Regions from separate parts of the Ruegeria sp. HKCCD4884 genome, predicted to be linked through region 2. Evidence: riboswitches for the same ligand, from Rfam matches in the RefSeq annotation. Region 2 holds a riboswitch; each other region holds the start of a gene.
The links. Region 2 has a riboswitch for cobalamin ahead of GS636_RS15610 (hypothetical protein). Riboswitches for the same ligand answer to the same signal wherever they lie in the genome.
Positions count from the first base shown of each region.

Region 1 (7,781 bases), on a different contig from region 2:
GTCAGACCCATCTGGATCAAAAGCGCATTGGCAGAACCCGAAAACGGATCAAACAGCGTGACCCATGTAAAGGCCACCGCAATGACAGGAGCGACATAGGGAAACAAGTAAAGGCCCCGGATGACCCCCTGTCCTTTGAAGCTTTTATTCAGCAAAAGCGCTGCAAACAGGCCCATGACCAAGGCACCAATGGTTCCGAACACCGTATAAAACAGCGTGACCCAAAGCACGCCCCAGAACTCAGACCCGTCAAAGACGCGAGCATAGTTTTCGAGGCTGAATTCAAAGTTGGTCAGAACGTTCGGCCCGCTTCCGGTCACACGCGGTTCTGACGCTTCGACCACGTCTTCAAAGGCATCGGGGTCGCCGTCCACGTCAACGGGAATGCGGATACGCTCGCGCTGGCCCCCTTCCAAAGTGCCGAAGTCACAAAACAGGTCCTGCCCGTCCAAAACGCAGGGGGCGGCAACGTCCCCCGCGACGACACCGTCGGGCAGAACGTCGCTAAGGGTGACACCGTCGATTGCGATCTCCTGACTGGAGTTGCGCAGACGGTATTCAATCCGCAGATCGTCGCCCGATCCGCGCAGGCTTTCACGCACAACCGGTGCGGGTGGGCGGAGATCGGACAGGGTAAACGGCTTGAAGCTGATCCAGAAGATTGCCAGCAAAGGCAAGATCACCACAAGCGATACACTGATCACGGTCGGAGCCAGCAGCGTCCAGGCCAGACGCGCCTCGCGTTTGGCTAACGCCCCGGTTCCGGTCGGTGGGGTGGCCGAAGTCATGGGGTACCTCGAAGGGTTGGGTGCAGCGGCGCGCACGCCGCTGCAGTTGCCACTAGATTACTGAACCTTCGCCAGCTCTTCGTTCATGGCTGCAACCGCTGCGGCTGCGTCGATCTCGTCATCAATGTACTGACGTACAACACGATTGATGGCCTGAGAGTTGATCATTTTCGACGCCAGCGCCAATTGACCTTCGGCTACGCCCCAGCGCTGCGCCACGTCCAGACCACCAACAATCTCGTCGATCATTGCCTGTTCATACAGCTCGCCCAGAGGGGCCTTGCGATCGACACCGACGGGCAGTTCCGCCCAGGCTTCAGAGAACGCGGTCGGATTGTCTGCATTACCACGGCGCACGGGGAACTTACCCTCAGGCGCAATAGCCAGCGTCTGGGTATAGCCGTCATCCATGGCAAACTTTACGAATTCCATCGCCGCGTCGGTGTCTGCATCGTTGGTGATACCGAAATACCGCACATCACCCCAGGCCGCGCCATCGGGGTTCGACGGGCCGGACAGTTTGGTAACGATACCAGTCTTGCTGGCCAGATCGCGCGAGGTCGGGTCGTCGTTGATGGTCGGCGGGGCGCTGTCGCGCAGACCAGCCAATTCGTCCAGAATAAATGGCGACCATATGATCATGGCGGCTTTACCATCAAAATACAGCTCGCGCGATTGCTTCCAGAACAGCTCACCCGGAGGCGAAGCTTTGGAAATAGCCTTGTAGAAATCCAGAACTTCGGTGGTCTTGGCCTCATCAAGCGGCTGGAACCCATCGGGGCCAACAGGGCTGACACCGTTTGCCAGGAAAACATGCTCCAGCACCTGGCTCATGAAGTTCTCGTCAACTTTGGTGGCCGAAACAAAACCATACATTTCTGGCGGGTTATGCAACGCCTCAAGTGCGGCCTGAATATCTGCAAAACTGTCAGGCGCCTCCAAGCCGGCCTCTTCGAACAGGTCCTTGCGATAGACAACCATTTGCGTCCAGCCATCCACCGGAACCGAGGCGGTTTCACCATTGAACGCTGCCATGCCCAAGGCACCCGGAGCGAAAGTATCAGCGCCCAGTTCTTCGATCACTTCGGTCGCAGCTTCGGTGTCCAGAATGCCCGCTTCGGCCCACGGCAGGGCGTACTGCAACGGGTGGTAGACCACATCTGGCAAGTCACCTGCGGCAAAGGCTGCGGTTGCGCGGGTGCCCAAATCCGTTTCTGTGACAGGGATCACCTCAACGGTTGTACCGGTCTCAGCTTTGAACTGGTCAGCCATTTCCTGCTGTTTCGCCAGACGCTCGGGCTGCTCTTCGGTCGTCCAGAAACGGATCGTGTCCGCCTGTACCGACATGGCCGTCAGCGCCAGTGCCAACGAAGAGCCGAGCATCAGCCTAGCTGCTTTTGGTGTAAGTTTCATGGTCGGTTTCCTCCCCGATTGTCTTCCATGGATTGTTTGATTTTTTTCGCCAACTCGTTCGACGTCAGCAGTGGCGGCCCGTCAGAGTCGCGTTCGATCAGCACCGCCTGGCTAAGCTCGCGCAAAGTTGCGGGTTCTTCCCCGCGGGTCTGACGTATAAGCATCGTTGCAAGGCGTTCGCCTGCCCGTTTGGAGTCGACGCTGAACGTCGTCAGCCCGGGGCTGGCGTATTGGCATTCCGGGACCCCGTCATATCCAAGAACCGAGACATCGCGCCCGATCTCAAGGCCAAATTCTGCGCAAACAGAGTAGCTTCCCAGTGCCGCTTGGTCTGTCGCAAATACTATCGCGGTAGGCGGGACAGGAAGACGCAATACAGCGCGCGCTTCAGCGGCCCCTTCTTCGCGGGTGCGGGCCCCTTCGCGGATCAATTCGGGATCGACTGGCAATCCTGCAGCCCTAAGCCCGTCGACATAGCCATCCCGACGCAGGTGGCTGTAGTTGAACTTTGGATCACTGCCGACAAACCCGATACGGCTGTGACCAAAACGGACCAGACGTTCGACCGCGCCGCTCATGGCTTTTTCACCGGAAATATCAAACCACGACGTATCGTCCTGATAGCCGGTTCGACCATATCCTGTCCGACCATAAAGGATGAAAGGCACCTGCAGGTCGCTGAGGTACCCAACTCGCGCGTCATCTACTTCGGTACGCGGCAGGATAAATCCATCGGCCTTTCGTTCTTCGACCAAACGGCCCAAAACATTTAACATGTCCTGCTTCGACTTCGCGGTCGAAATTGTCATCGTCCAGTCAGACGCACTTGCAGCTTCACAAGCCCCTGCCAGAAAGTCCTGAAAAAACGGATTGTGCCGGTCCGGTTCTTCACTGTTGATGACCATGGCAATGGCACGCACGCGCCCTGTTCGAATAGCCTGAGCATGGCTGAGCGGGCGATACCCCATCTTGCGCGCCGTCACCTCAACACGCTTTCGCGTTGATTCTGAAATGTCGGAATACCCGTTCAATGCACGCGACACGGTGCTTTTCGAAAGGCCAAGGTGATGTGCCAATTCGTCAAGCTTCACCCGCCCACCGGACGCGGCGCGCTGGGACCGGATTTGTCGCTGTTGCAATTCGGGATTCGCCATCATTCTTTCATTTAACTGCTCCGAAACCGGTTTCGGCAATCAAAAAATTAATTCCAGCACCCCGCGACGGACAATCACTCCCAATCAACGAACAGGTCACAACACCAACACTTAGACATCACCGCAGCCGATGAGTTTAAAGCGGAACACCTCTGGAATTCGCAGATGACCCTCCCAATGCCGCAATCGGGAGTTGACCATGATCAAGTTTTTCTGTCATCAACGCGCCATGTTCGGTTCCGGGGAGTCACCCGGAGGCAATAGGGAATGCAGTGCGGCACATTCTTGGCCAATTCTGCAACTGCCCCCGCAACTGTAAGCGGCGAGCGAGACTGATTACGCCACTGGGTCACACCCGGGAAGGCCAGTTTAGCGTTAAGACCCGCAAGTCAGGAGACCTGCCGAACATGCGCCCTCGGAAAGGGTGCTCATCATCGGCGACGGGGTGTGCGCCGGATCTGTTTGCCTGTTGGGGCAGATAGTTTCGCATTCCCCTATGTCAAAAACCAATGCGTGCCGGGGAAGGCGCGACGTGAGAAGGACGTATTTGTGAAACACTTTTTGTTGGCCGCGGCCGCTACTGCGGCGCTGCCCGCGCTGGCTCAGGCTCATTTCTTGCTGGAATACACCGAGGATACCATGATCGAGCGTCCGGGCGACGTTCCGGTCAAGTTGGTCTTCTGGCATCCGTTTGAAGCCGGGCACGTGATGACCCTGGAAAAGCCAGAAGAATTCTATGTGATCCACAACGGCGAAAAGACCGATCTGTTGGGTACATTGGAAGAAACCACATTCGAAGGCCCCGAGAACAGCGCCAAAGCCTTTCTCGGTTCGGTCCCGGTGAAACGTTCCGGCGACTATGTGCTGGTGACGGTACCTGCGCCTTACTACGAAGAATCCGAGGATATCTATATCCAGCAGATCACTAAGGCTTACCTGAACCGCAATGAACTGCCCACCGACTGGGATCAACCGCAAGGTCTGGCGACCGAAATTCTGCCGTTGAACAAGCCCTATAACGTCATTGCAGGTTCCACCTTCACCGGCCGTGTACTGAGCGAAGGCGAACCGGTTGCCGGTGCTGAGATCGAAATCGAATACATGGCAGCCGAGCCCGATCTGGCGGGAAACGGTGCCAAAGACGCCACAGCATCCCCACTGCCGGGCGGCGCATTGGTCGCGATTTCAGATGAGAACGGCTATTTCACCTTTGGTGTACCGAAAGCGGGTTACTGGGGTTTTGCTGCTTTGGGTTCGGGCCCAAAAACCGAATATGAAGGCAAAGAACTGAGCCAGGATGCTGTGATCTGGATCCGCGCCTGGGATCTGGAGTAACCCCTATGCACATCGTGGACGGAGCCCTCTCGAACCCAGTTGTGATCGGCGGCGCAATCGCAGCGGCTGGCGGCATTGCCATAGGGCTGAAATCGCTGGACCTCGACCGCATTCCCACCGCGGGCGTCCTGTCGGCCAGCTTTTTTGTAGCCTCGCTGATCCATGTGCCGATCGGCCCGTCCTCTGTGCATTTGATAATGAACGGTCTGGCTGGGCTTTTGCTTGGCTGGGCCGCTTTTCCTGCGCTGTTTGTTGGCTTGCTGCTTCAAGCCGTGTTTTTTGGTTTTGGCGGTTTGACTGTGCTTGGGATTAACACGGTCAACATCGCACTTCCGGCGGTGCTGACATGGATGATCTTTGGCCGATTGATCGCACGCGGCTCTCCGGTGCAGGGCGCTGTTTGGGGCGGCATCGGAGGAGCGTTTTCGATTGCAGCCACGACGGCCCTTGTCGCTGTCTCTCTGGCTCTGTCTGGTGACGAATTCCTACCAGCCGCGAAACTGGTCTTTTTTGCACACATTCCCGTCATGGCAATCGAAGCGGTACTTACCGGTTTTGCTATTCTATTGGCCCGCAAGGTCAAGCCTGAACTCTTTCTGAGGGGTGCCCCCGTATGAGACAGCTAATTTTTGTTGTTGCGATATGGCTTACCCCGCTTCCTGCGCTGGCCCATAAAGTTATCGCCGGGGTCTTTCCTGCAGGCGACGCGATTGAAGGGGAATTGGGCTTTTCCAACGGCGACATGGCTGAAAACCAAGAAGTTGTTGTTTACGGCCCCGATGGCGCTGAACTGGGGCGAACAGTCACAGATACCGATGGTTTCTTCCTCTACACCCCCACCGAACCTGTCGCGCACACGTTCAAAGCAGATCTGGGCGCCGGTCATCTTGCCGAGGTCACCATGCCCGCCGAGGAAGTGGCTGAGATTTTGGGCGTGGATGCGGAGCTTGTAAAACCTGTTACGCAGGTTGAAAACGCAAACGACACCGCGACGACTGTCGCGTCATTAACCGACGAGGAGCGCGCGGCCATTGCCCAAGCGGTGCGAGACGAAACCCGCCCTCTGCGTCGTGAGATTGCAGCCTATCGCGAACACAACGACTTGCAGACCGTTCTTGGTGGGATCGGCTACATCATCGGTCTGTTCGGTATCGGCTTTTTTGTCGCTGCACGCCGGAAAATGGCCGCCTGATGGCTCACGCTCTGGAACCCCAGGCAAAGACGCTGGCCGAAGCTGATGCCAGCGCACCCTTCGGGGTGATCGGAGAGTTGGACCCTAGGATGCGGATCGTGATGACGTGCTTTTTTGCTGTTGTTACGGTTTCGCTATCCAGCATCCCCGCGTTGATTGTGGCTCTGGCAATCTCTATCGGCTTGCTATTGATGTCTCGCCTACCCGTGCGCCGCACACTTAAACGCATGGCCATGATGGACAGCTTTATCATCTTCATGTTGATACTTTTGCCCTTTTCCATGCCCGGTGACGCGATGTTCACCCTGTTTGGGTATCCGGCCAGTTGGCAGGGACTGTGGAAAGCCATTGAGATCGCTCTGACAGCCAACGCCGTGGTCCTGACCCTGATGGTTCTGGTCGGCACGTTGGAACCCGTCACTCTGGGTCATGCTTTGCACAAACTACGCTGCCCAGATGCTCTTGTGCATTTGTTGATGTTCACCATCAGATATATCGAAGTCTTGCGCGAAGAATATCTGCGCCTTCGCGGCGCCATGAAAGTTCGTGGCTTCCGCCCCGGCACCAACTGGCACACGTATCGCAGCTTTGGCTATCTGGTGGGCATGATGCTGGTGCGTGCCATCGAACGGTCAGAACGCATACTGGGCGCTATGAAGTGCCGAGGTTTTTCTGGGCGTCTTCTTTTGCTGCAGGATTTCTACCTGACCCGGCGGGATTGCATGTTTGCTGTGACCTTGGGTTCGATCTGCCTTGGTCTTCTTTGCCTGGATTTCCTATGACGATCCTTAAACTCGAAGATATCCATTTCGCCTATCCCGGGCAGGCATCCGTGCTGGACGGGGCATCGCTTTCACTTGATCCGGGGCAACGCCTGTCAATAGCAGGGCCCAATGGCGCGGGAAAATCCACGCTGTTTCGCATTGCCCTTGGATTGCAGAAACCGACCGCAGGACGCGTGATTGCCCTTGGCAAGGACCGACGGGCCAAAGCAGATTTCCACGAGGTACGCCGCGAGATCGGGCTGGTGTTTCAAGACCCCGACGACCAACTATTTTGCCCCACCGTTGCAGAAGACATCGCGTTTGGACCGCTCAATCTGGGCCGCAGCAAGGCCGAAGCGCTTGCCATCGTTGACAAGGTGCTGTCCGATCTGGACTTGATGCACCTGCGAGACCGCATCACGCATAAATTGTCCGGGGGTGAAAAACGGCTTGTGACCCTTGCCACCGTGCTGGCGATGGAGCCGCAAGCGCTGTTATTGGACGAACCAACCAATGCGCTCGACACCAAGAACGAGGCCCGTCTGCTGGAGATCCTAAAGGACCTGCCACAGGCCATTTTGCTGGTAAGCCATGCCCCATCCTTCCGCCAGGCATTGGCGCCGGACACGCTTGAGCTGAGAAATGGAAAACTGGTTTCGGCTGGGTTTTGACCTGCAAGACACCAGTTTCAGCTGGCTAATACATTGCACCAAGATCCTGCCGATCTGCCCTATTTCCGGCCACGTTTCCGATCATTTGAAGTGGATCGTTAGACCAGAGCTCAGGCCTGAACTGCAAGTTCGGCGGATGCCGTCTCAGCTTCAATGGCAGTGTCCAGCGCCTTGCGGAACAGTTTGGCCCCCTTGTCCAAGCCAAGATCGATATGAGGTGTCTTGGCGTGCTTCATGCCAAGATGCACCTCCTCCAACACCTCTTTGTCCTCAAGAAAGGCCATACGCGCGCCGTCATTCATGAACTTTGAAACTTCAGCATTGTCGGGATCCGTATTGCGATGCTGGAACCAGAAATAGCGGGTGCGGTCTTCGTCAATCGGCGTCATGAAATTGTACGAGATATTGACATAGGTCTTGTCGACCGGGGGTTTGCCATAGCCGCCGGTTCCAACGGGCGTGTA
Region 1 covers NZ_WVRJ01000014.1:7,298-15,078, reverse strand. The annotation lists gene GS636_RS18040 (carbohydrate ABC transporter permease) at 1-788, opposite strand, end outside; gene GS636_RS18035 (ABC transporter substrate-binding protein) at 846-2,201, opposite strand; gene GS636_RS18030 (LacI family DNA-binding transcriptional regulator) at 2,198-3,355, opposite strand; cobalamin riboswitch at 3,573-3,776, shown strand; gene GS636_RS18025 (DUF4198 domain-containing protein) at 3,905-4,690, shown strand; gene cbiM (cobalt transporter CbiM) at 4,696-5,307, shown strand; gene GS636_RS18015 (cobalt ABC transporter permease) at 5,304-5,882, shown strand; gene cbiQ (cobalt ECF transporter T component CbiQ) at 5,882-6,664, shown strand; gene GS636_RS18005 (energy-coupling factor ABC transporter ATP-binding protein) at 6,661-7,317, shown strand; gene GS636_RS18000 (aromatic ring-hydroxylating dioxygenase subunit alpha) at 7,428-7,781, opposite strand, start outside.
Region 1: another riboswitch for cobalamin. It lies ahead of GS636_RS18025 (DUF4198 domain-containing protein); the one in region 2 lies ahead of GS636_RS15610 (hypothetical protein).

Region 2 (7,781 bases):
AGCTCGAGCGGGTGTAAATGCCTTGCTTCGAACAGGTCCGGGTGCCCTTGAACACATGGATGAGTTGGTCATGTTCAACGCTCAACTGCTAAGTCCCGATGACGCCGGATTCGAGCGTATCCGCCTAACATTCTGACGGGTTGTCTTTTGCCCTAGCCTTCCCTATATCCAGAGTCGAGAGGTTGGCGCGGGCGAGCGCCTCGCCAACCTGGTCAGGTCCGGAAGGAAGCAGCCACAACGAGCCCCGCTTGGGTCGATGTCCAACCTCTCACTTTCTCCACACATGCCTAATGGGTGATACGCGGTCTCGTCCCTAAGCTTGTTCAAATGTCGACAAAGCGTGGCCAAAGGGCCGCGTTACGACGAGCAAAAGCCCCAATATGCCCAACTTCAGATAACCCAAATTCAGCAGGTTTCAGCAGATGTCGTTTGACCTTGGGGCCATAGAGATCGGCAAGCCGCCATACCGCCTCGGGTGGGACCATCTGGTCATCTTCAAAAGTAAACAGATCCACCGGTTTTTCAGTTTCTGTCCAACGCGCATCAGGCAACCCGGCTCCGATCTCGGGCATGTAACTCGAAGGAGCGGTGCACCATTTACGCCATTGCCAGTAGACCGATGCCGGCAAATCCGCACCAAAACCGATTGCATTTCCGGGTAAATACCCAAGCGCTTTGACCAGCAATGGGGCGTGCCCATACCAGAACACCCCGGCCAATCCACGGTAGGGCCATGGGTGATCGTTCAGGGTCACAAGCCCAGAACACACACAAATCATCCGGTCGATTTTGTCGATATCGGGCTGTACGGGTCCCAGCATGGCACCTACAGAATGACCAATCGTCCATTGTTGTGCACCGGGAAAACGCCTGCGCATTTCCGCCCGCGCCGCCGGCATATCGATCAAGGCCCAATCGGCCATTGTCGCACGTGCATCCTTCATGCGGCCGGTCAAAGAGTGCCCGAAGTCCCGGTAATCATAGGTTAGGCACGCCATGCCGCGCTCAGCGGCCAGCCAACGTGCGAAGTGGCGATAATAGTCGCGTGGCACGCCTGTGGCACTGTTCAGCACAACCACTGTGCCGGGTTCCGACAACGGTCGGTACAAGCGCGCTGAAAGGGTTGATGACCCGGACGGAAAGAGGAACTCTTCGGTTAAAACCGTCTGTTCTGTATCCAACATGATCCCTGACCCTGCGCCGAAGACAAAGTTTCTTACTTCAATAATTGAAACTCTACGCGGGAAGTTTTTACCCATCCAGCATGACCAAACGTCGGGGCCAAAGATCCGCTTGACTCGGAACCGGATCAGACGCTAGCGATTGTGTGATGGTTCCTGTCCCCCACAAGGGGTCGGGATGAAAAGGGAACACGGTGCGGTTCCGTCTGGTCATCCGGACGCTAACCAATGCCGCGACTGCCCCCGCAACTGTAAGCGGTGAGCAATGCCGAAACGCCACTGGCCCCGAGGGCTGGGAAGGTCGGCAAAGCCATGACCCGCAAGTCAGGAGACCTGCCATCGAAACTGAAACCGAAACTCGGGCGGGGTGTCCGGGCAGGTCCTGACTGCACTTCGCTGTCCCACCTGACCCGATCCTTCTGTCCACCACGCGCGGAGGGCGCAGGATGATCTGGAAGACAAAGACGCATGAATACAGCGCAACGGTATGTCAGCGGACGGGTAAAACCTGCCCCGCCCTGGCGCGGCTGGCGCGCTCGATCTCCGAGGCCATGACACAAGCTTCGGCGGCCACAGGCGACGCATTCGAGTTCGACGGCAGTAGTGAGCTTTCACATTGCGCGGAAGGGTGTCAGGCAATTTTCCAGGCACAATCAGACAGTGTTCGCGTGTTTTGTGACACGCAGCCCAACGCAGCAATTGAGGACCTGAACCTCTATGCTGATCTGATTTTTGGAAACACGTTCCGCACTCTGCCATCTGGCATCATTGCAAACCCACCATGCGCGATGATCGAGGTTGCAACGCTACGGCCCCGGAAAACCGTACACGCACCCGAACAGCTTTCGGCCTGAGGTCACACCACCTGCGCCGGGGAAACCCGGGCCGCCCAAGCCAGCTGCGCGTCTGTTTCCACAGCACAGGGGCGCAGCGACCGCAGACGCTCCAGCGCCTTGTCAGCCCGTTCGCCGCACTCGACCATCAGACGCAGGACAACCATCCCCGACCTGCCACAGCCGCCCCGACAATGCACCAGCACTCGGCCTCCTCCAGCCAGGGCATGCCGGGCGGCGGCGCTAACTTCTGGCCACGCCTCTTCAACGGCCGCCGTTGGTGCGCCAAAGTCTTCGATCGGCAGATGCACCCACCGGCTGGCGCGGCTTTGAATATCGCTGCCAAAATCCTGCGCCCCGTGCTGAAGCATCTCGACATCCGTTGTCATTGAAATGACAATCCCCGGCTTCCACGCGGCAATCGTATCCAGATCCGTCTCATAGTCCCCGCCATGTCCGGGTATAGACGTCAGGGCCAGCGTTCCTCCTGCGACTTGCAGGGCATAGATAACCAGCTGCGACATGAACGTGTGTCCTCCACCAGGAACTCTTTACAAAAATGAGTCTTAAATTTTGTTGGAACAGCTTAGTGCGAATCCGGTCGGAATCTAAATCAAAAATCATCGCGCCTCGCAGTGGACGCGGAAGGCAGCGGCCACTACGCTGAGCCGAAGCACCGAATCCGACCGAGAAAACATGACCGACACGCCCAGCCCCGCCTATCAGGTTCTCGCCCGCAAATATCGCCCGGAAACCTTTGCCGATCTGGTGGGTCAGGACGCCATGGTGCGCACCCTGAAAAACGCATTCGAAGCGGACCGGATTGCGCAGGCTTTCATCATGACCGGCATTCGCGGCACCGGCAAAACCACCACCGCGCGGATCATCGCCAAGGGTATGAACTGCATCGGCCCCGACGGCAATGGCGGCCCGACGACCGAGCCTTGCGGGCAATGCGAACATTGCGTGGCGATCATGGAAGGCCGCCATGTCGATGTGATGGAGATGGACGCCGCCAGCCGAACCGGTGTGAATGACATTCGCGAAATAATCGACAGTGTCCGCTATCGCGCCGCCAGCGCGCGTTACAAGATCTACATCATCGACGAGGTCCACATGCTCTCGACCAGCGCTTTCAACGCGCTGCTCAAGACGCTCGAGGAACCGCCTGAACATGTGAAGTTTATCTTCGCAACAACCGAAATCCGCAAAGTGCCGGTCACGGTTCTGTCCCGCTGTCAGCGCTTTGATCTGCGCCGGATCGAGCCCGAAGATATGATCGGGCTTCTGCAAAAGATCGCAACCGCCGAAGATGCCCAAATCGCCGATGACGCGCTGGCGCTGATCACACGTGCCGCGGAAGGATCGGCACGGGATGCAACCTCGCTGCTGGATCAGGCGATTTCGCACGGGGCGGGTGAAACCACTGCCGAGCAGGTCCGCGCAATGCTGGGCCTTGCGGACCGTGGCCGCGTTCTGGACCTGATGGACATGATCCTGCGGGGCGACGCAGCGGGTGCGCTGACGGAACTCAGCGGGCAATACGCTGAGGGCGCAGACCCTCTGGCCGTCTTACGCGATCTGGCCGAAATCACACATTGGGTGTCCGTCGTTAAAATTACGCCCGACGCTGCCGAAGATCCAACTGTTTCGCCTGACGAACGGAGCCGTGGCCAGCACATGGCCGAGGCGCTGCCGATGCGTGTCCTGACTCGGATGTGGCAGATGTTGCTGAAAGCGCTCGAAGAAGTCTCGGCCGCGCCCAATGCCATGATGGCCGCTGAGATGGCCGTTATCCGCCTGACCCATGTTGCTGATCTGCCCAGCCCTGAAGAACTGATCAAACGGCTGCAGGACACTCCAACGCCTCCAACTGGTGGGCCGAATGGCGGAGTATCAGCCCCCCGGCAGGGTGCAATGCCAGCGCGGGCCAGCGCGGCTCCGGCACCTTCCTACGTTTCGACCCCCCGCGGCCCAAGCGGCGCGCCAGTTGCTGCATTGGCTCAGGATGTGCAGACGGCTCTCGCCCGGTTCCCGACTTTTGATCACGTGGTCGAACTGATCCGCGCCAACCGCGACGTAAAACTGCTGGTCGAAGTGGAAAACGGCGTGCGACTTGTGTCTTATCAGCCCGGTCGGATCGAGTTCACCCCAGCCACGCAGGCACCGACAGACCTTGCGCCCAGGCTGGGTTCGGCCCTGCAACGCTGGACCGGAAACCGGTGGGCTGTCTCGATCGTCTCGAACGGGGATGCGCCGACAATTGCTGAAATTCGGGACAAGGCCGAACTGGCTTTGAAAGCCGAAGCCGAACAACACCCGCTGGTTCAGGCTGTACTGGCTCAATTTCCCAAGGCCAGGATCACAAAGATCGAGACACCGGAACAGCGCGCCGCCCAAGTCGAGACCGAGGCGCTGCCCGAAGTCGAGGATGAGTGGGACCCGTTCGAAGAGGATTGAGCCGGTGACGCGTCTATTGAGGTTACCGTGATCACCCGGTTCCAAAATCTAAGTCTCGGCAAAGCCCGTGCGGCAAACCCAATCCTTGCCTTCACATAACGCGCAACCTGCCACTGCGCGACAAAGGGAGGCGCGTTTCCAAAGACCTCACCGTCAAACGCGGGAACCCTTGTGCCACGCGGCTGCGGCCCGTATTTAGAACCCAAGCAGAGATACAGGAGAATACTATGCTGAAAGGACTCGGCGGGCTTGGCGGTCTGGGTGACATGGCCAAGATGATGAAATCCGCGCAGGACCTGCAAACCAAGATGACCGAAATGCAGGAAGAGCTGAACAACATGATGGTTGTCGGTGAATCCGGGGCTGGACTGGTCAAGGCGACTGCAACCGCCAAAGGCGAACTGAAAGGTCTGGATATTGATCCGTCGATCTTCAACGGTGACGACAAGGAAGTGGTCGAAGACCTGATCCTGGCGGCTATAAAAGATGCACAAACCAAAGCCGCTGAACGTTCGCAGGAAGAAATGGCCAAACTGACCGAAAGCATGGGCTTGCCCGCAGACATCAAGCTGCCGTTCTGAGCTTCATCTTTTTAAAAATACTCCCGCCGGAGGCTCCCTCCGGCGCAAGACAGGACAGGCCATGAGTTCGAACAGCGATATCGAAAACCTGATCGACCTTATGGCCAAACTGCCCGGCCTCGGCCCGCGTTCGGCCCGTCGCGCTGTGCTGCACCTGATCCGAAAACGCGCTTTGCTGCTGACACCCTTGTCTGATGCCATGCAGCAAGTCGCCGTGACCGCCCGCGAATGCCTGAACTGCGGGAACGTGGGCACCACCGATATCTGTGACATCTGCAATTCCGAAGACCGCGCAACCGGACAGTTGTGCGTGGTCGAAGACGTGGCCGACCTCTGGGCGATGGAGCGCGCGGGCGTCTTCAAAGGCCGCTATCACGTTCTGGGTGGCACGCTGTCGGCGCTGGACGGGGTTGGCCCGGACGAGTTGCGCATTCCCCGCCTCAAAGACCGAGTGATGGCCGAAGGGATTACCGAGATCATCCTTGCCCTAAATGCCACCGTAGATGGCCAGACCACCGCGCATTACATTGCTGATCAGTTGGAAGGACAGGTTCGCCTGACCTCACTGGCGCAGGGCGTGCCGATTGGCGGAGAATTGGATTATCTGGATGACGGTACGATCACCGCCGCGCTAAGGGCGCGAAAGGAAATATAGCGGGCCGTATTGGACCAGGGCGACAACTGCATTGTCGCCCCAACGCTTATCAAAGCATGCTCGCAGGCTTCAGGTGTAAGCACCAGACGAGTAGGTCAGCTCATACGAGTGGCTGTAGAGTTCGAATACGATACCAAACGGGTCTTCAACATAGACCATGCGGTAAGGCTTTTCTCCGGGGTAATAGTGCCGGATCGGCATGCGCTGTTTTCCACCAGCCTGCACAATCTTCTCGACCAGACCTTCGACATCGGGGTCCTGAATGCAAAAGTGAAACGTTCCATTTCTGCGGAAATCGATGTTGTTTTCGGGCGCGTAATTCCCGTCAAACTCAAAAAGTTCAATTCCAATCCGGTCTGCTGTCGCGAGATGTGCGATACGCAGTTTCTTCCAGTCCGGGCCGAAAACATCCGTGCACATGACCCCAATGTCCGAGCCATCCTCGACCACGTCCGTGGGCGGCATGATGACGTAAAACCCCAAGACCTCGGAATAGAACTTTACGGCTTCGTCCACGTTTGGAACAGACAACCCGATATGTGAAAAAGTCCTTGGAAACTGAGACATCGAATGCTCCTTAAACTGCTGAGTCGTAAAACTATTGGTCAGCGATCGGTTTTCAAGTTGCTTCCCAAGCCATCATAGCAGGGTTCACCCTCGCGCATGGATCAAGACCCGGAGTCAAAAAGGTCGCTAAAAAGCAAAAGGGCCTTTGCCTTCCGCACGCGCGTAGTAGAATGCCTAAGACTTGATCCCTTTGATTGGAATACGTTATGACCCGCCTTCTCGCCCTCACCTTCGCCACCTTCACCGCAACTGCCGCCCTGTCGCAGGAACTTGTCGACAAGGGCTTCGTCGAAGGCTGGAACATCATGATGGACCCCGCGCTTGGTAACGGATGCCTGATCCAGACGGTGTATCAGGACCTCTCGGTCGTGCGGCTGGGCTATGACGCGCTGGGTAATCGCGGCTATTTCGCGGTCTACAACAAGGCATGGGGCGACATTAAACAGGGTGAGAGCTATCCGATCCGCTTTGATCTGGACGGCAAAAGCTATGATGCCACTGCGATTGGGTTCAATGAACGGGACGTACCAGGCGCGACTGTCTTCTTCACCGACCGAAGCTTCGTCGACGCAATCGCTCAGAACAAGACAATGACCGTCTACAATCCAGCCGGTGAGGTTGTCATGGCCATCGACCTAAAAGGCACCGCCAAAGCGCTGGACTACGCCCGCGACTGCCAGAACAAGAAGCTTTAACGAATCGGATCGAACAACGCGTCCTTGGCGGTGCAGTCGCGGATCACGTCGCGGCCACAGGGTACGGGATCAAGGTCGCGCGACAGGCACAGGCGGACTTCTTCGATATAACCTTGCTTGCAGGTGACGGTGATCATATCGCGCTCTAGTTCGGGATTGGCCTTCAGAAACGCTTCTTCGACCACTTCGGCGGGTAACATCACGGATGCGTCCAGCTTGCGGAAGACCTCCGGGCGCGCGACCGCGTCATAGGTGCGCCGGGACAGCGCGAAATAGTCGGCTGCCGACAGCCCGGAACAGGTGCCGTGTTTCTTCCACTGGTGCCAGGCCAAGCCCGCACTGCCCTGAATATCTTCCATTTCACGCGTCATGCGTCGGGTCGGCGGTGCTTCGGGCGTTCTGCAATACGACGGCCAACCCTGATGGAACTGTGGCCACAGGCCATGCAATATCCAACCGTGGTCATGCCGCGCATCGCACTGATCGGACCCGCGCGCGTCGCCTTCGCGGGCACACCAGTTGGGCGACCAGCTGAGCGATAGAACATAGTAATCGAACTCTCCGGCCTTTTCGCCTTCGGCCAGCGCAACAACCGCGCTGAAGACCCACAATACCAGCCCCGAAATACCTTGGCGCATTCGCCTCTTCCCTTCTTGCCGTGCCGCGACTATATAGGCCCCAAGTTCCCCGACAACGGAAACCTGCCCCAAATCCCCGGGGCCGCCGAATTCCGGCGACGGGACAGATGTATGTATAGGAGACGGGCTGATGGCAAAACCGCTTATGGCCAAGGCAACCGCCGTATGGCT
Region 2 covers NZ_WVRJ01000010.1:123,923-131,703, reverse strand. The annotation lists gene GS636_RS15625 (bifunctional 2',3'-cyclic-nucleotide 2'-phosphodiesterase/3'-nucleotidase) at 1-136, shown strand, start outside; RNA gene ffs (signal recognition particle sRNA small type) at 176-274, shown strand; gene GS636_RS15615 (hypothetical protein) at 324-1,184, opposite strand; cobalamin riboswitch at 1,315-1,537, shown strand; gene GS636_RS15610 (hypothetical protein) at 1,628-2,035, shown strand; gene GS636_RS15605 (dual specificity protein phosphatase family protein) at 2,038-2,538, opposite strand; gene GS636_RS15600 (DNA polymerase III subunit gamma/tau) at 2,711-4,474, shown strand; gene GS636_RS15595 (YbaB/EbfC family nucleoid-associated protein) at 4,702-5,055, shown strand; gene recR (recombination mediator RecR) at 5,117-5,710, shown strand; gene GS636_RS15585 (lactoylglutathione lyase family protein) at 5,780-6,277, opposite strand; gene GS636_RS15580 (hypothetical protein) at 6,484-6,972, shown strand; gene GS636_RS15575 (ribonuclease T2) at 6,969-7,610, opposite strand; gene GS636_RS15570 (DUF1013 domain-containing protein) at 7,741-7,781, shown strand, end outside.

Region 3 (7,781 bases), on a different contig from region 2:
CCGCGAAAGCGCCGAGGTCGCTGTCCGAGAAGGACAAAACAACCAGATCCGCCGGGCTTTGGCCCAGATCGGTTGGGGTCTCGGTTTCCTCGAGCCCGTGGCTTTCGCGGAAGACGACGTGCATGGTTTACTCGGCAGCCTCGGTGACGCCCGCGAGGATCGCGTGGATCTCGGCCTCTTTGATGTCGTCATGCTCGGCGATAACAACCAGACGCGAACGGCGCTCTTCCTCTGGTCCCCATGGGCGGTCATATTGGTGACGGACGCGTGCGCCCACAGCCTGAACCAGCAGGCGCATGGGTTTGCCCTGTACTGCCGCATAACCTTTGACCCGCAGGATGTTCAGCTCGGTCGCCAGACGTTCGATCTTGGCGACCAGATCGGCTGGATCGGATTGTTCCGGCAACTCGACGATGATGCTTTCGAAATCGTCATGTTCATGATCGTGGTGACCGTCGTGGTGCGACGGACGCGCATCCATGTCGTCTTCGGCAGCCGCTTCCAGGCCAAGTACAACGCGGACATCCACAACGCCCTCGGCAACTTCGACAACAGGCAGGGGGCGCGGTGCTTCGGCGGCGATCACTTCTTTGGCCTTGGCCACACCTTCGGGCCCTGCAAGATCAGGCTTGGTCAACAGGATGATGTCGGCGCACGAGATCTGATCCTCAAACACCTCGGACAGGGGCGTTTCGTGATCGATCGAGTCGTCGGCGAGGCGCTGGGCATCGACAGCTTCGACATTCGGGGCAAAGCGACCGGCGGCGACGGCCTCGGCATCGGCCAGAGCGATCACGCCATCGACAGTGATCTTTGAGCGGATATCCGGCCAGTCGAACGCTTTCAGCAGCGGCTTGGGCAGGGCGAGGCCAGAGGTTTCGATCAGGATGTGCTCGGGGCGCGGCTCCAGCGCCATCAGGGCTTCGATGGTTGGGATGAAGTCGTCGGCCACGGTGCAGCAGATACAACCGTTTGCCAGCTCCATGATGTTTTCCGCAGGGCAATCCGGGATGGCGCAGGATTTCAGGATATCGCCATCCACGCCCACATCGCCAAACTCGTTGACGACAACAGCCAGACGTTTGCCCTGCGGGTTCTGCATCAGGTGTTTGACCAGCGTTGTTTTGCCCGAGCCCAGAAAGCCGGTGATCACGGTGACGGGAAGTTTTTCGAGATTCGACATGTCAGGCTCCAATCGGGGGAATGCGCGAAGCGCAGTTTTTGCGGAAATGTTCAGGGCGCTCGCGCCATTTCACCAGGCCATCTTCGGTGGCCAGATACTTGGTTGCGCCGTCGACGATTACATCGACATGGTCCACTTCGTTCAGGTTTTCGTAAACGAAGGTCCAGCGATCGGGACCGCCGCGCAACACGATAGAACAGCCCTGATCGCAGTTCGAAAGGCATTCGACAGGTTTCAGGGTGATGCCTTCGGGCAGCTCTGCTTGTTCCAATGCCTGGTGCAGCAATGTACCGGGGCGTTGCGCATCGTCTTCGATGGGCAGCCCGCGGCGGCAGGTCGTGCAGACCAGCAGTTCGACCGGTGTGGTCTCAGTCATGTCTCTCATCCCCCCAAATCCTCTTCGCGGGGGACGGGGTTTCAAGCGGGCCACGTGTTGCAACATGGACCCGATACCGGAACACCCCGCCCGGTTTCAACTTCGGGTGCTGGCAGGTCTCCCGGCTTGCGGATGTCAGAGGCCCGGTACGTCAGGGTCCTCTGTCGGATGTCCCGCCTTCCCGGCCTAGGCCAGTGGCATTGGGCACCCTCTCCGGTCACGGTCGCGGGGGCGGCTGCGTTTGGCGGAAGATCCGTTGACGCATTCCCTTTTCATCGGCTCTTGCCGACACCAACGAATGGGTCATGCGGCACCGCTGGCCCGCTTGTCAAGCGCGTTGCGCGTAACATCAGGAGGCGGGTGTGAAAAGCGACCTGTGGTTGTCGTTGGGCGGCATGATTGGTCAGATAAATCCGTGATCGCATGACAGGTACAAGCCAGCAGGGAGAGGCGACATATGAAAGTAGGATTCATCGGGTTGGGAAACGTTGGCGGCAAGCTTTCGGGATCCTTGCTGCGGAACGGTATTGATCTGACGGTGCATGATCTGAACGCGGATCTGGTGGCCGCGTTTGTCGCCCTTGGCGCAAAGGCAGCCGAAGGCCCGGCACAGTTGATGCGCGATTGCGATGCGGTCATCACCTGCTTGCCATCGCCTGCGGCGTCAGATGCGGTCATGCAAAAGATGCTGCCCGAAGTGGGCCCCGGCAAAATCTGGATGGAGATGTCGACAACCGATGAGGCCGAGGTCAAGCGTTTGGGGGCCGAGGTGATCGAACGCGGAGGCGCGGCAGTGGACTGCCCGGTTTCGGGCGGGTGCCATCGGGCGGCCACCGGCAATATCTCGATCTTCGCGGGATGTGACCGTGCGACTTTTGAGCGGATTCTGCCGTTTCTGACCACCATGGGACGGCGTGTTTTGCACACGGGTGAATTGGGCTCTGCCTCGGTTTTGAAGGTGCTGACCAACTATCTGGCCACAGCCAACCTGATCACCTGCGCCGAAGCGCTGGTCACGGCAAAGGCGGCGGGCATGGATCTCAACACGACATATGAGGCGATAAAAATCTCGTCCGGTACGTCCTTTGTGCATGAAACGGAAAGTCAGGTCATACTGAATGGTTCGCGCGACATCTCCTTCACTATGGACTTGGTGAAAAAGGACATTGGTCTGTTTCAAGAGGTAGCGGACCGCGCCGGGGTGCCTCTGGAAATGAATCCGGTCATGATCAAGATTTTTGAAGATGGCATTGCCCGGTATGGCGATCGCGAGCTGTCGCCGAATATCATCAAACGTCTGGAAGAGGCGACTGGTTTGGACATCACAGCCCCCGGTTTCCCGCCGGAGATGGAAGATGATGAACCGGAAGAGCCGGGGTATGAGGTTGTCCCGCAAGGCCGGGGTTTGGCGTAGAGGTTCAGCCTAATCTTTCCAACGACATGTCATCGGCAATTGGGGTGGGGCAGTCCAGAAATCCGGCCCCGATTGCCGCGCTAGTACATAACGTTGATCATCACCAACGAAACGACAAGGAACAGCGCGGTCATGATGCCGCCTGAACGGACAAAATCCATGACCTTGTACCCCGCCGGACCCATGATCAGTGCATTGACCTGATGGGTCGGGATGATGAAGCTGTTCGAAGTGGAAATGGCAACGGTCAGCGCAAAGACTGCAGGGTTGCCTCCGGCAGCCACTGCAATGGACACAGCCAGCGGTACGAGCAGAACGGTGGCGCCAACATTCGACATGACCAATGAAAACGCCGTTGCCAGAACAGCGATGCCCGCTTGAAGCGACCAAAGCGGCCAACCGTCAAGAATGACCATGATCTGCTGCGCGATCCATGCGGCCGTGCCGGTGTTCTGCACGGCCTGTCCCAAAGGTATGAGGCAGGCAAGCAGGAAAACAGTGTTCCATCCAACGGCACGGTAAGCCTCATCCACGCTGAGAACACGGCTCAGCATCATGCCAGCTGCGCCGGTGAGTAGACAAAGAGAAAGGCGTACGTCGGTGAACAGGATCAGGCATATTGAAATAGCAAAAAAAGCAAGCGCCCACCCGACTTTCTGAGGTCTCAATTCCTCCTGTGGGAAATCGCTTGTGACCACAACGAAATCCGGATCGCGGGTGATCCGCATCAGATTGTCCCACCGCGTGTGTGCGACCAGCATGTCACCAGCATGAAACTTTTCCAGCCCGATCTGAGTGGACTGATGATCATCGGTCTCTACGTGGCTGAGCGTTTCTTCCCCTCTGTGAATAGCCAGAAGCGACATACCGTATGTCTTGCGGAACAAAAGCTCGCGCGGGCATTTGCCGATCAATTTACTGTCGGGGGTAACGACAACTTCGGCGACACCGGCGTTGGTGGGTGCGAACTCCTCAACAAAAACATCCAGATCGGGAAGAACTGTTAAGCCGAATTTCTTCGCAAAAACCTCTACCTCGCCACGCCGTCCAACAATCGCCAGCCGACAAGGGGCTGCGATTTCAGCGGTCAGAACCTGAACCATTGACGTTTTGCCGCGATAGAAGGTTGAAATGATGTACAGGTGGTTCTCATGGTTGATATCGGCCAGGATCTGCCCGACCAGCGGGCTGTCTGCAGGCACAACAACTTCGAACACATCTGCCTTTAGCCCATACACCCGCTGCAAATACTCTTGTGTGCCCTGACCGGTGCCCGTGTTGTCTGCCCCTTCCTGCACAGGAAGAACCCAGCGTCCCAGCAGCAGAAAGTACCCGATGCCTGTCAGGATCAGTACCGCCCCGATCGGTGTTACCGAGAACAGCCCGAACGGCTGCATTTTCTGATTATCCGGCAAGCCGTCATTGGCCGTTTGGATCAGGTCGTTGAGCAAGATCAGCGGTGAGGACCCCACCATCGTCATCGTCCCCCCCAGGATCGCACAGAACCCCATCGGCATAAGCAGTCGCGACAGCGGTATTCCGGATCTCGTGGATATCCGGCTGACAACTGGCAGGAACAAGGCGGCGGCGCCGACGTTTTGCATGAAGGAAGAAATGACGCCAACAGTTCCCGAGATGATCGGCAGCACGCGGCTTTCCGATTTGCCGCCGTACTTCAGAATAACGGCCGCAACCTTGTTCATGATGCCGGTTTTGTCCAAGCCAGCACCAACGATCATGACCGCAATGATCGAAATGACCGCGTTTGACGCAAACCCATCAAACAGACGCGGCACATCCGCCAGATTTTCTAGGCCGGGTGCGTAGCTTAGCAAGCCGACAAGAACCAAAACCAGTATGGCGGAAAGGTCGATTCTGACGACCTCGGACACAAATAGGAAAACTGTGAAGGCGAGAAGGGCGCAAACGACCCCCATCTCGAAGGTAAAGGCTATGTGTTCCACTAGACGTCCAGAACTTATTACTTATTCTGAAATAAACCTTTAGTTCATCCCGCATTCATTGTCATGAAATTTCGCTTGAGCCCCAAATTTTGACATAATGTTACTCATGCGACTATGTGCATTTAGGCCCCCGCCCATTGCATCTCACTTCAAATACTTGGGTCGTTGCCTCATCGCATGCCTCAGGGCATCAATTCTTGTTTGTTTGGGTTGCGGTTTTAATGAAACCCATATGCCAGGACAATCACGCAAAATGCTACGTTCACAAGCTTCGAAAACTCAATGCTAACGTGGAAACAAGATGTTGTGGAGGCGAGTACCGGAATCGAACCGGTGTACACGGATTTGCAATCCGCTGCGTCACCACTCCGCCAACTCGCCTTTTCAAGTAAAATCAAATACTTGCCGTGGTGTGCGAGGGTTTTTAGCAGCTTTCCTGGAGGGCGTCCAGTGGATTGCGTGCAAATTTGGCGACAAGAATGAATTTCGCATGAGCTGGCGCCGGATTATTTCGACACCTTGGCTGGGTTGCGGCAACAGGGCCGTTGCTGGTCGGGTCAGGATGTGGCACAAGCCGGACATCCATGGGAATGAGACGAGATATCCAATGACAGATTTCGCAGCCCGGCGCCGCACAATGGTTGATACACAGGTCCGACCCTCTGATGTCACCAAATTCCCGATCATCGAAGCAATGTTGAGCGTGCCACGCGAAAATTTTGTTCCTGATGCTCAGCGTGAAGCTGCCTATGTCGACGGTCTGATCGATATGGGCGAGGGGCGCGCTATGATTGAGCCGCGGACACTGGCCAAGATGCTGGATGCGTTGAACATCTCGAATGATGAGATGGTTCTCGATATCGCGCCGGCCATGGGGTATTCCACGGCGGTGGCCGCGCGCATGGCGCAGTTGGTCGTAGGTGTGGAAAGTAACGAGGCACTGGCGGCTGAGGCGCAAAACCTTCTGGCCGAAGCAGATGTTGATAATGCCATCATTCATGTGGGTCCGCTGGAGCAGGGTGTTGCCGAACATGGCCCCTACGATGTGATCATGGTGCAGGGCGGTGTCGAGCAAATCCCCGAAGGTTTGCTGGATCAACTCAAGGAACATGGCCGAATCGCGTGCTTGTTTGTCGACGGCAACTTGGGGACGGTGCGGGTTGGTCGGAAGTCTGGCGGTCAGGTCAGCTGGCGCGACGCATTCAACGCCAGCGCGCCGGTCTTGGAGAGTTTTTCGGCTGAGTGTGCATTTTCGCTATAGTCCGCCGATAGATTTTTCTTCCGCCTTGATTAGTTGAAAACAAGGCCGCAAACTGCCTGCAGGGCAGTGTAATTTCGTTTTGAGAGGATTTCGGTATGCGTGGTTCAGCGACAGGCAGGCTGGTCAAGGTATTCGCAGTGACCGCAGGGCTTGCCATGAGCGTAATGCCAGGGCGCGCAGCGTGGGCTGATAACATAACAGACGCCTTCATCGGTGCGTATAATACAAGCGGTTTGCTGGAGCAGAATCGGGCGCTTTTGCGGGCTGCGGATGAAGATGTGGCTATTGCGCTTTCAGCGTTGCGGCCAATCGTCAACTGGGCCGTGCAGGTAAGTCAAGACTACACCCGGTCGCGGGTCAATAACGTAGTCACGACGAACGAGCCGTCTAGGTTTTTTACCGGATTAACGCTTAGCCAATTAGTATATGATGGTGGGGCTTCGATTCTGGGCAAGCAATCAGCGCAGGAAACTGTTTTGGCGACCCGGCAAACCCTGATTGACATCGAACAACAGGTTCTGATCCGTGCGGCAAATGCCTACCTGGGCGTGTTGCTGCAGGAAGAAACCGTAGCGATCCGCCAAAACAACGTTGAGGTTTCGGCTGAAGAACTCAGAGCATCGAATGATCGCTTTGAAGTCGGAGAAGTCACGCGTACGGACGTTGCCTTGTCCGAAGCGCAGTTGGCGAACTCGCAGGCGGATTTGGCGGTCGCGCGTGGTGAGCTGAGCATCGCGCAGGCTGAATATGTGAACGCGGTTGGCAAGGCACCGGGGCGTACAGCGGGACAGCCGAGTTTGCCCAACCTGCCGCGTTCGGAGGCGGAAGCCGTTAGTTTGGCGCAACGCAACCATCCCGCGATTCTCTCAGCGCAGCATCAGGTTCGCGCGAGGGATCTAATCGTGGAGCAACAAAGGGCTAACTTGGGTCCGAATGTGTCGCTTGACGCCGATGCAGGTGTTACTGAACGCTATGATAACAGCGATTATGTCAACGATGCGAGCATCTCGCTGACTTTCCGGCAGCCGATCTATGCCGGTGGTCGCTTGGCAGCAAGTGTACGGCGTGCGATGGCGGTACGTGATGCCGACCGCGCGAACCTACTAAACGTGCAGAAGAACATCACTCAAGGTGTCACTGACCGTTATGCGGCGTTCCAGGCGGCCACCGCCAGCCTGAGGGCATCGACTGAACGGGTTCGTGCCTCGCAAGTGGCGTTTGACGGGATTCGCGAAGAGGCAACATTGGGCGCGCGGACAACTCTGGACGTGCTGAACGCTCAGCAGGACTTGCTGGATGCGCAATTGGCCGAAGTTGCTTCACGCACTGAACGCTCGCGCGCGGCTTACCAGTTGTTGCAGGCTCAGGGTCTGCTGACGGCTGAACGTCTGGGTTTGGCGGTGCAGATTTACGATCCTACCTTGTATTACAACCTGGTCAAAAAGGCACCGGCACAGGTCAGCAAACAGAGCAAAGATCTGGATCGCGTCCTCAAAGCATTGCGTCGGGACTGATCGGTCATACTATTTGTTGTGAGGTTGAGATTGTTTGGCTACACTCGATCCAAGGATAGAGCGGTAGAG
Region 3 covers NZ_WVRJ01000002.1:414,444-422,224, reverse strand. The annotation lists gene cobN (cobaltochelatase subunit CobN) at 1-124, opposite strand, end outside; gene cobW (cobalamin biosynthesis protein CobW) at 128-1,183, opposite strand; gene GS636_RS04500 (DUF1636 domain-containing protein) at 1,185-1,559, opposite strand; cobalamin riboswitch at 1,653-1,870, opposite strand; gene GS636_RS04495 (NAD(P)-dependent oxidoreductase) at 2,017-2,973, shown strand; gene GS636_RS04490 (SLC13 family permease) at 3,054-4,910, opposite strand; tRNA gene GS636_RS04485 (tRNA-Cys) at 5,245-5,318, opposite strand; gene GS636_RS04480 (protein-L-isoaspartate O-methyltransferase) at 5,545-6,198, shown strand; gene GS636_RS04475 (TolC family outer membrane protein) at 6,294-7,712, shown strand.
Region 3: another riboswitch for cobalamin. It lies ahead of GS636_RS04500 (DUF1636 domain-containing protein); the one in region 2 lies ahead of GS636_RS15610 (hypothetical protein).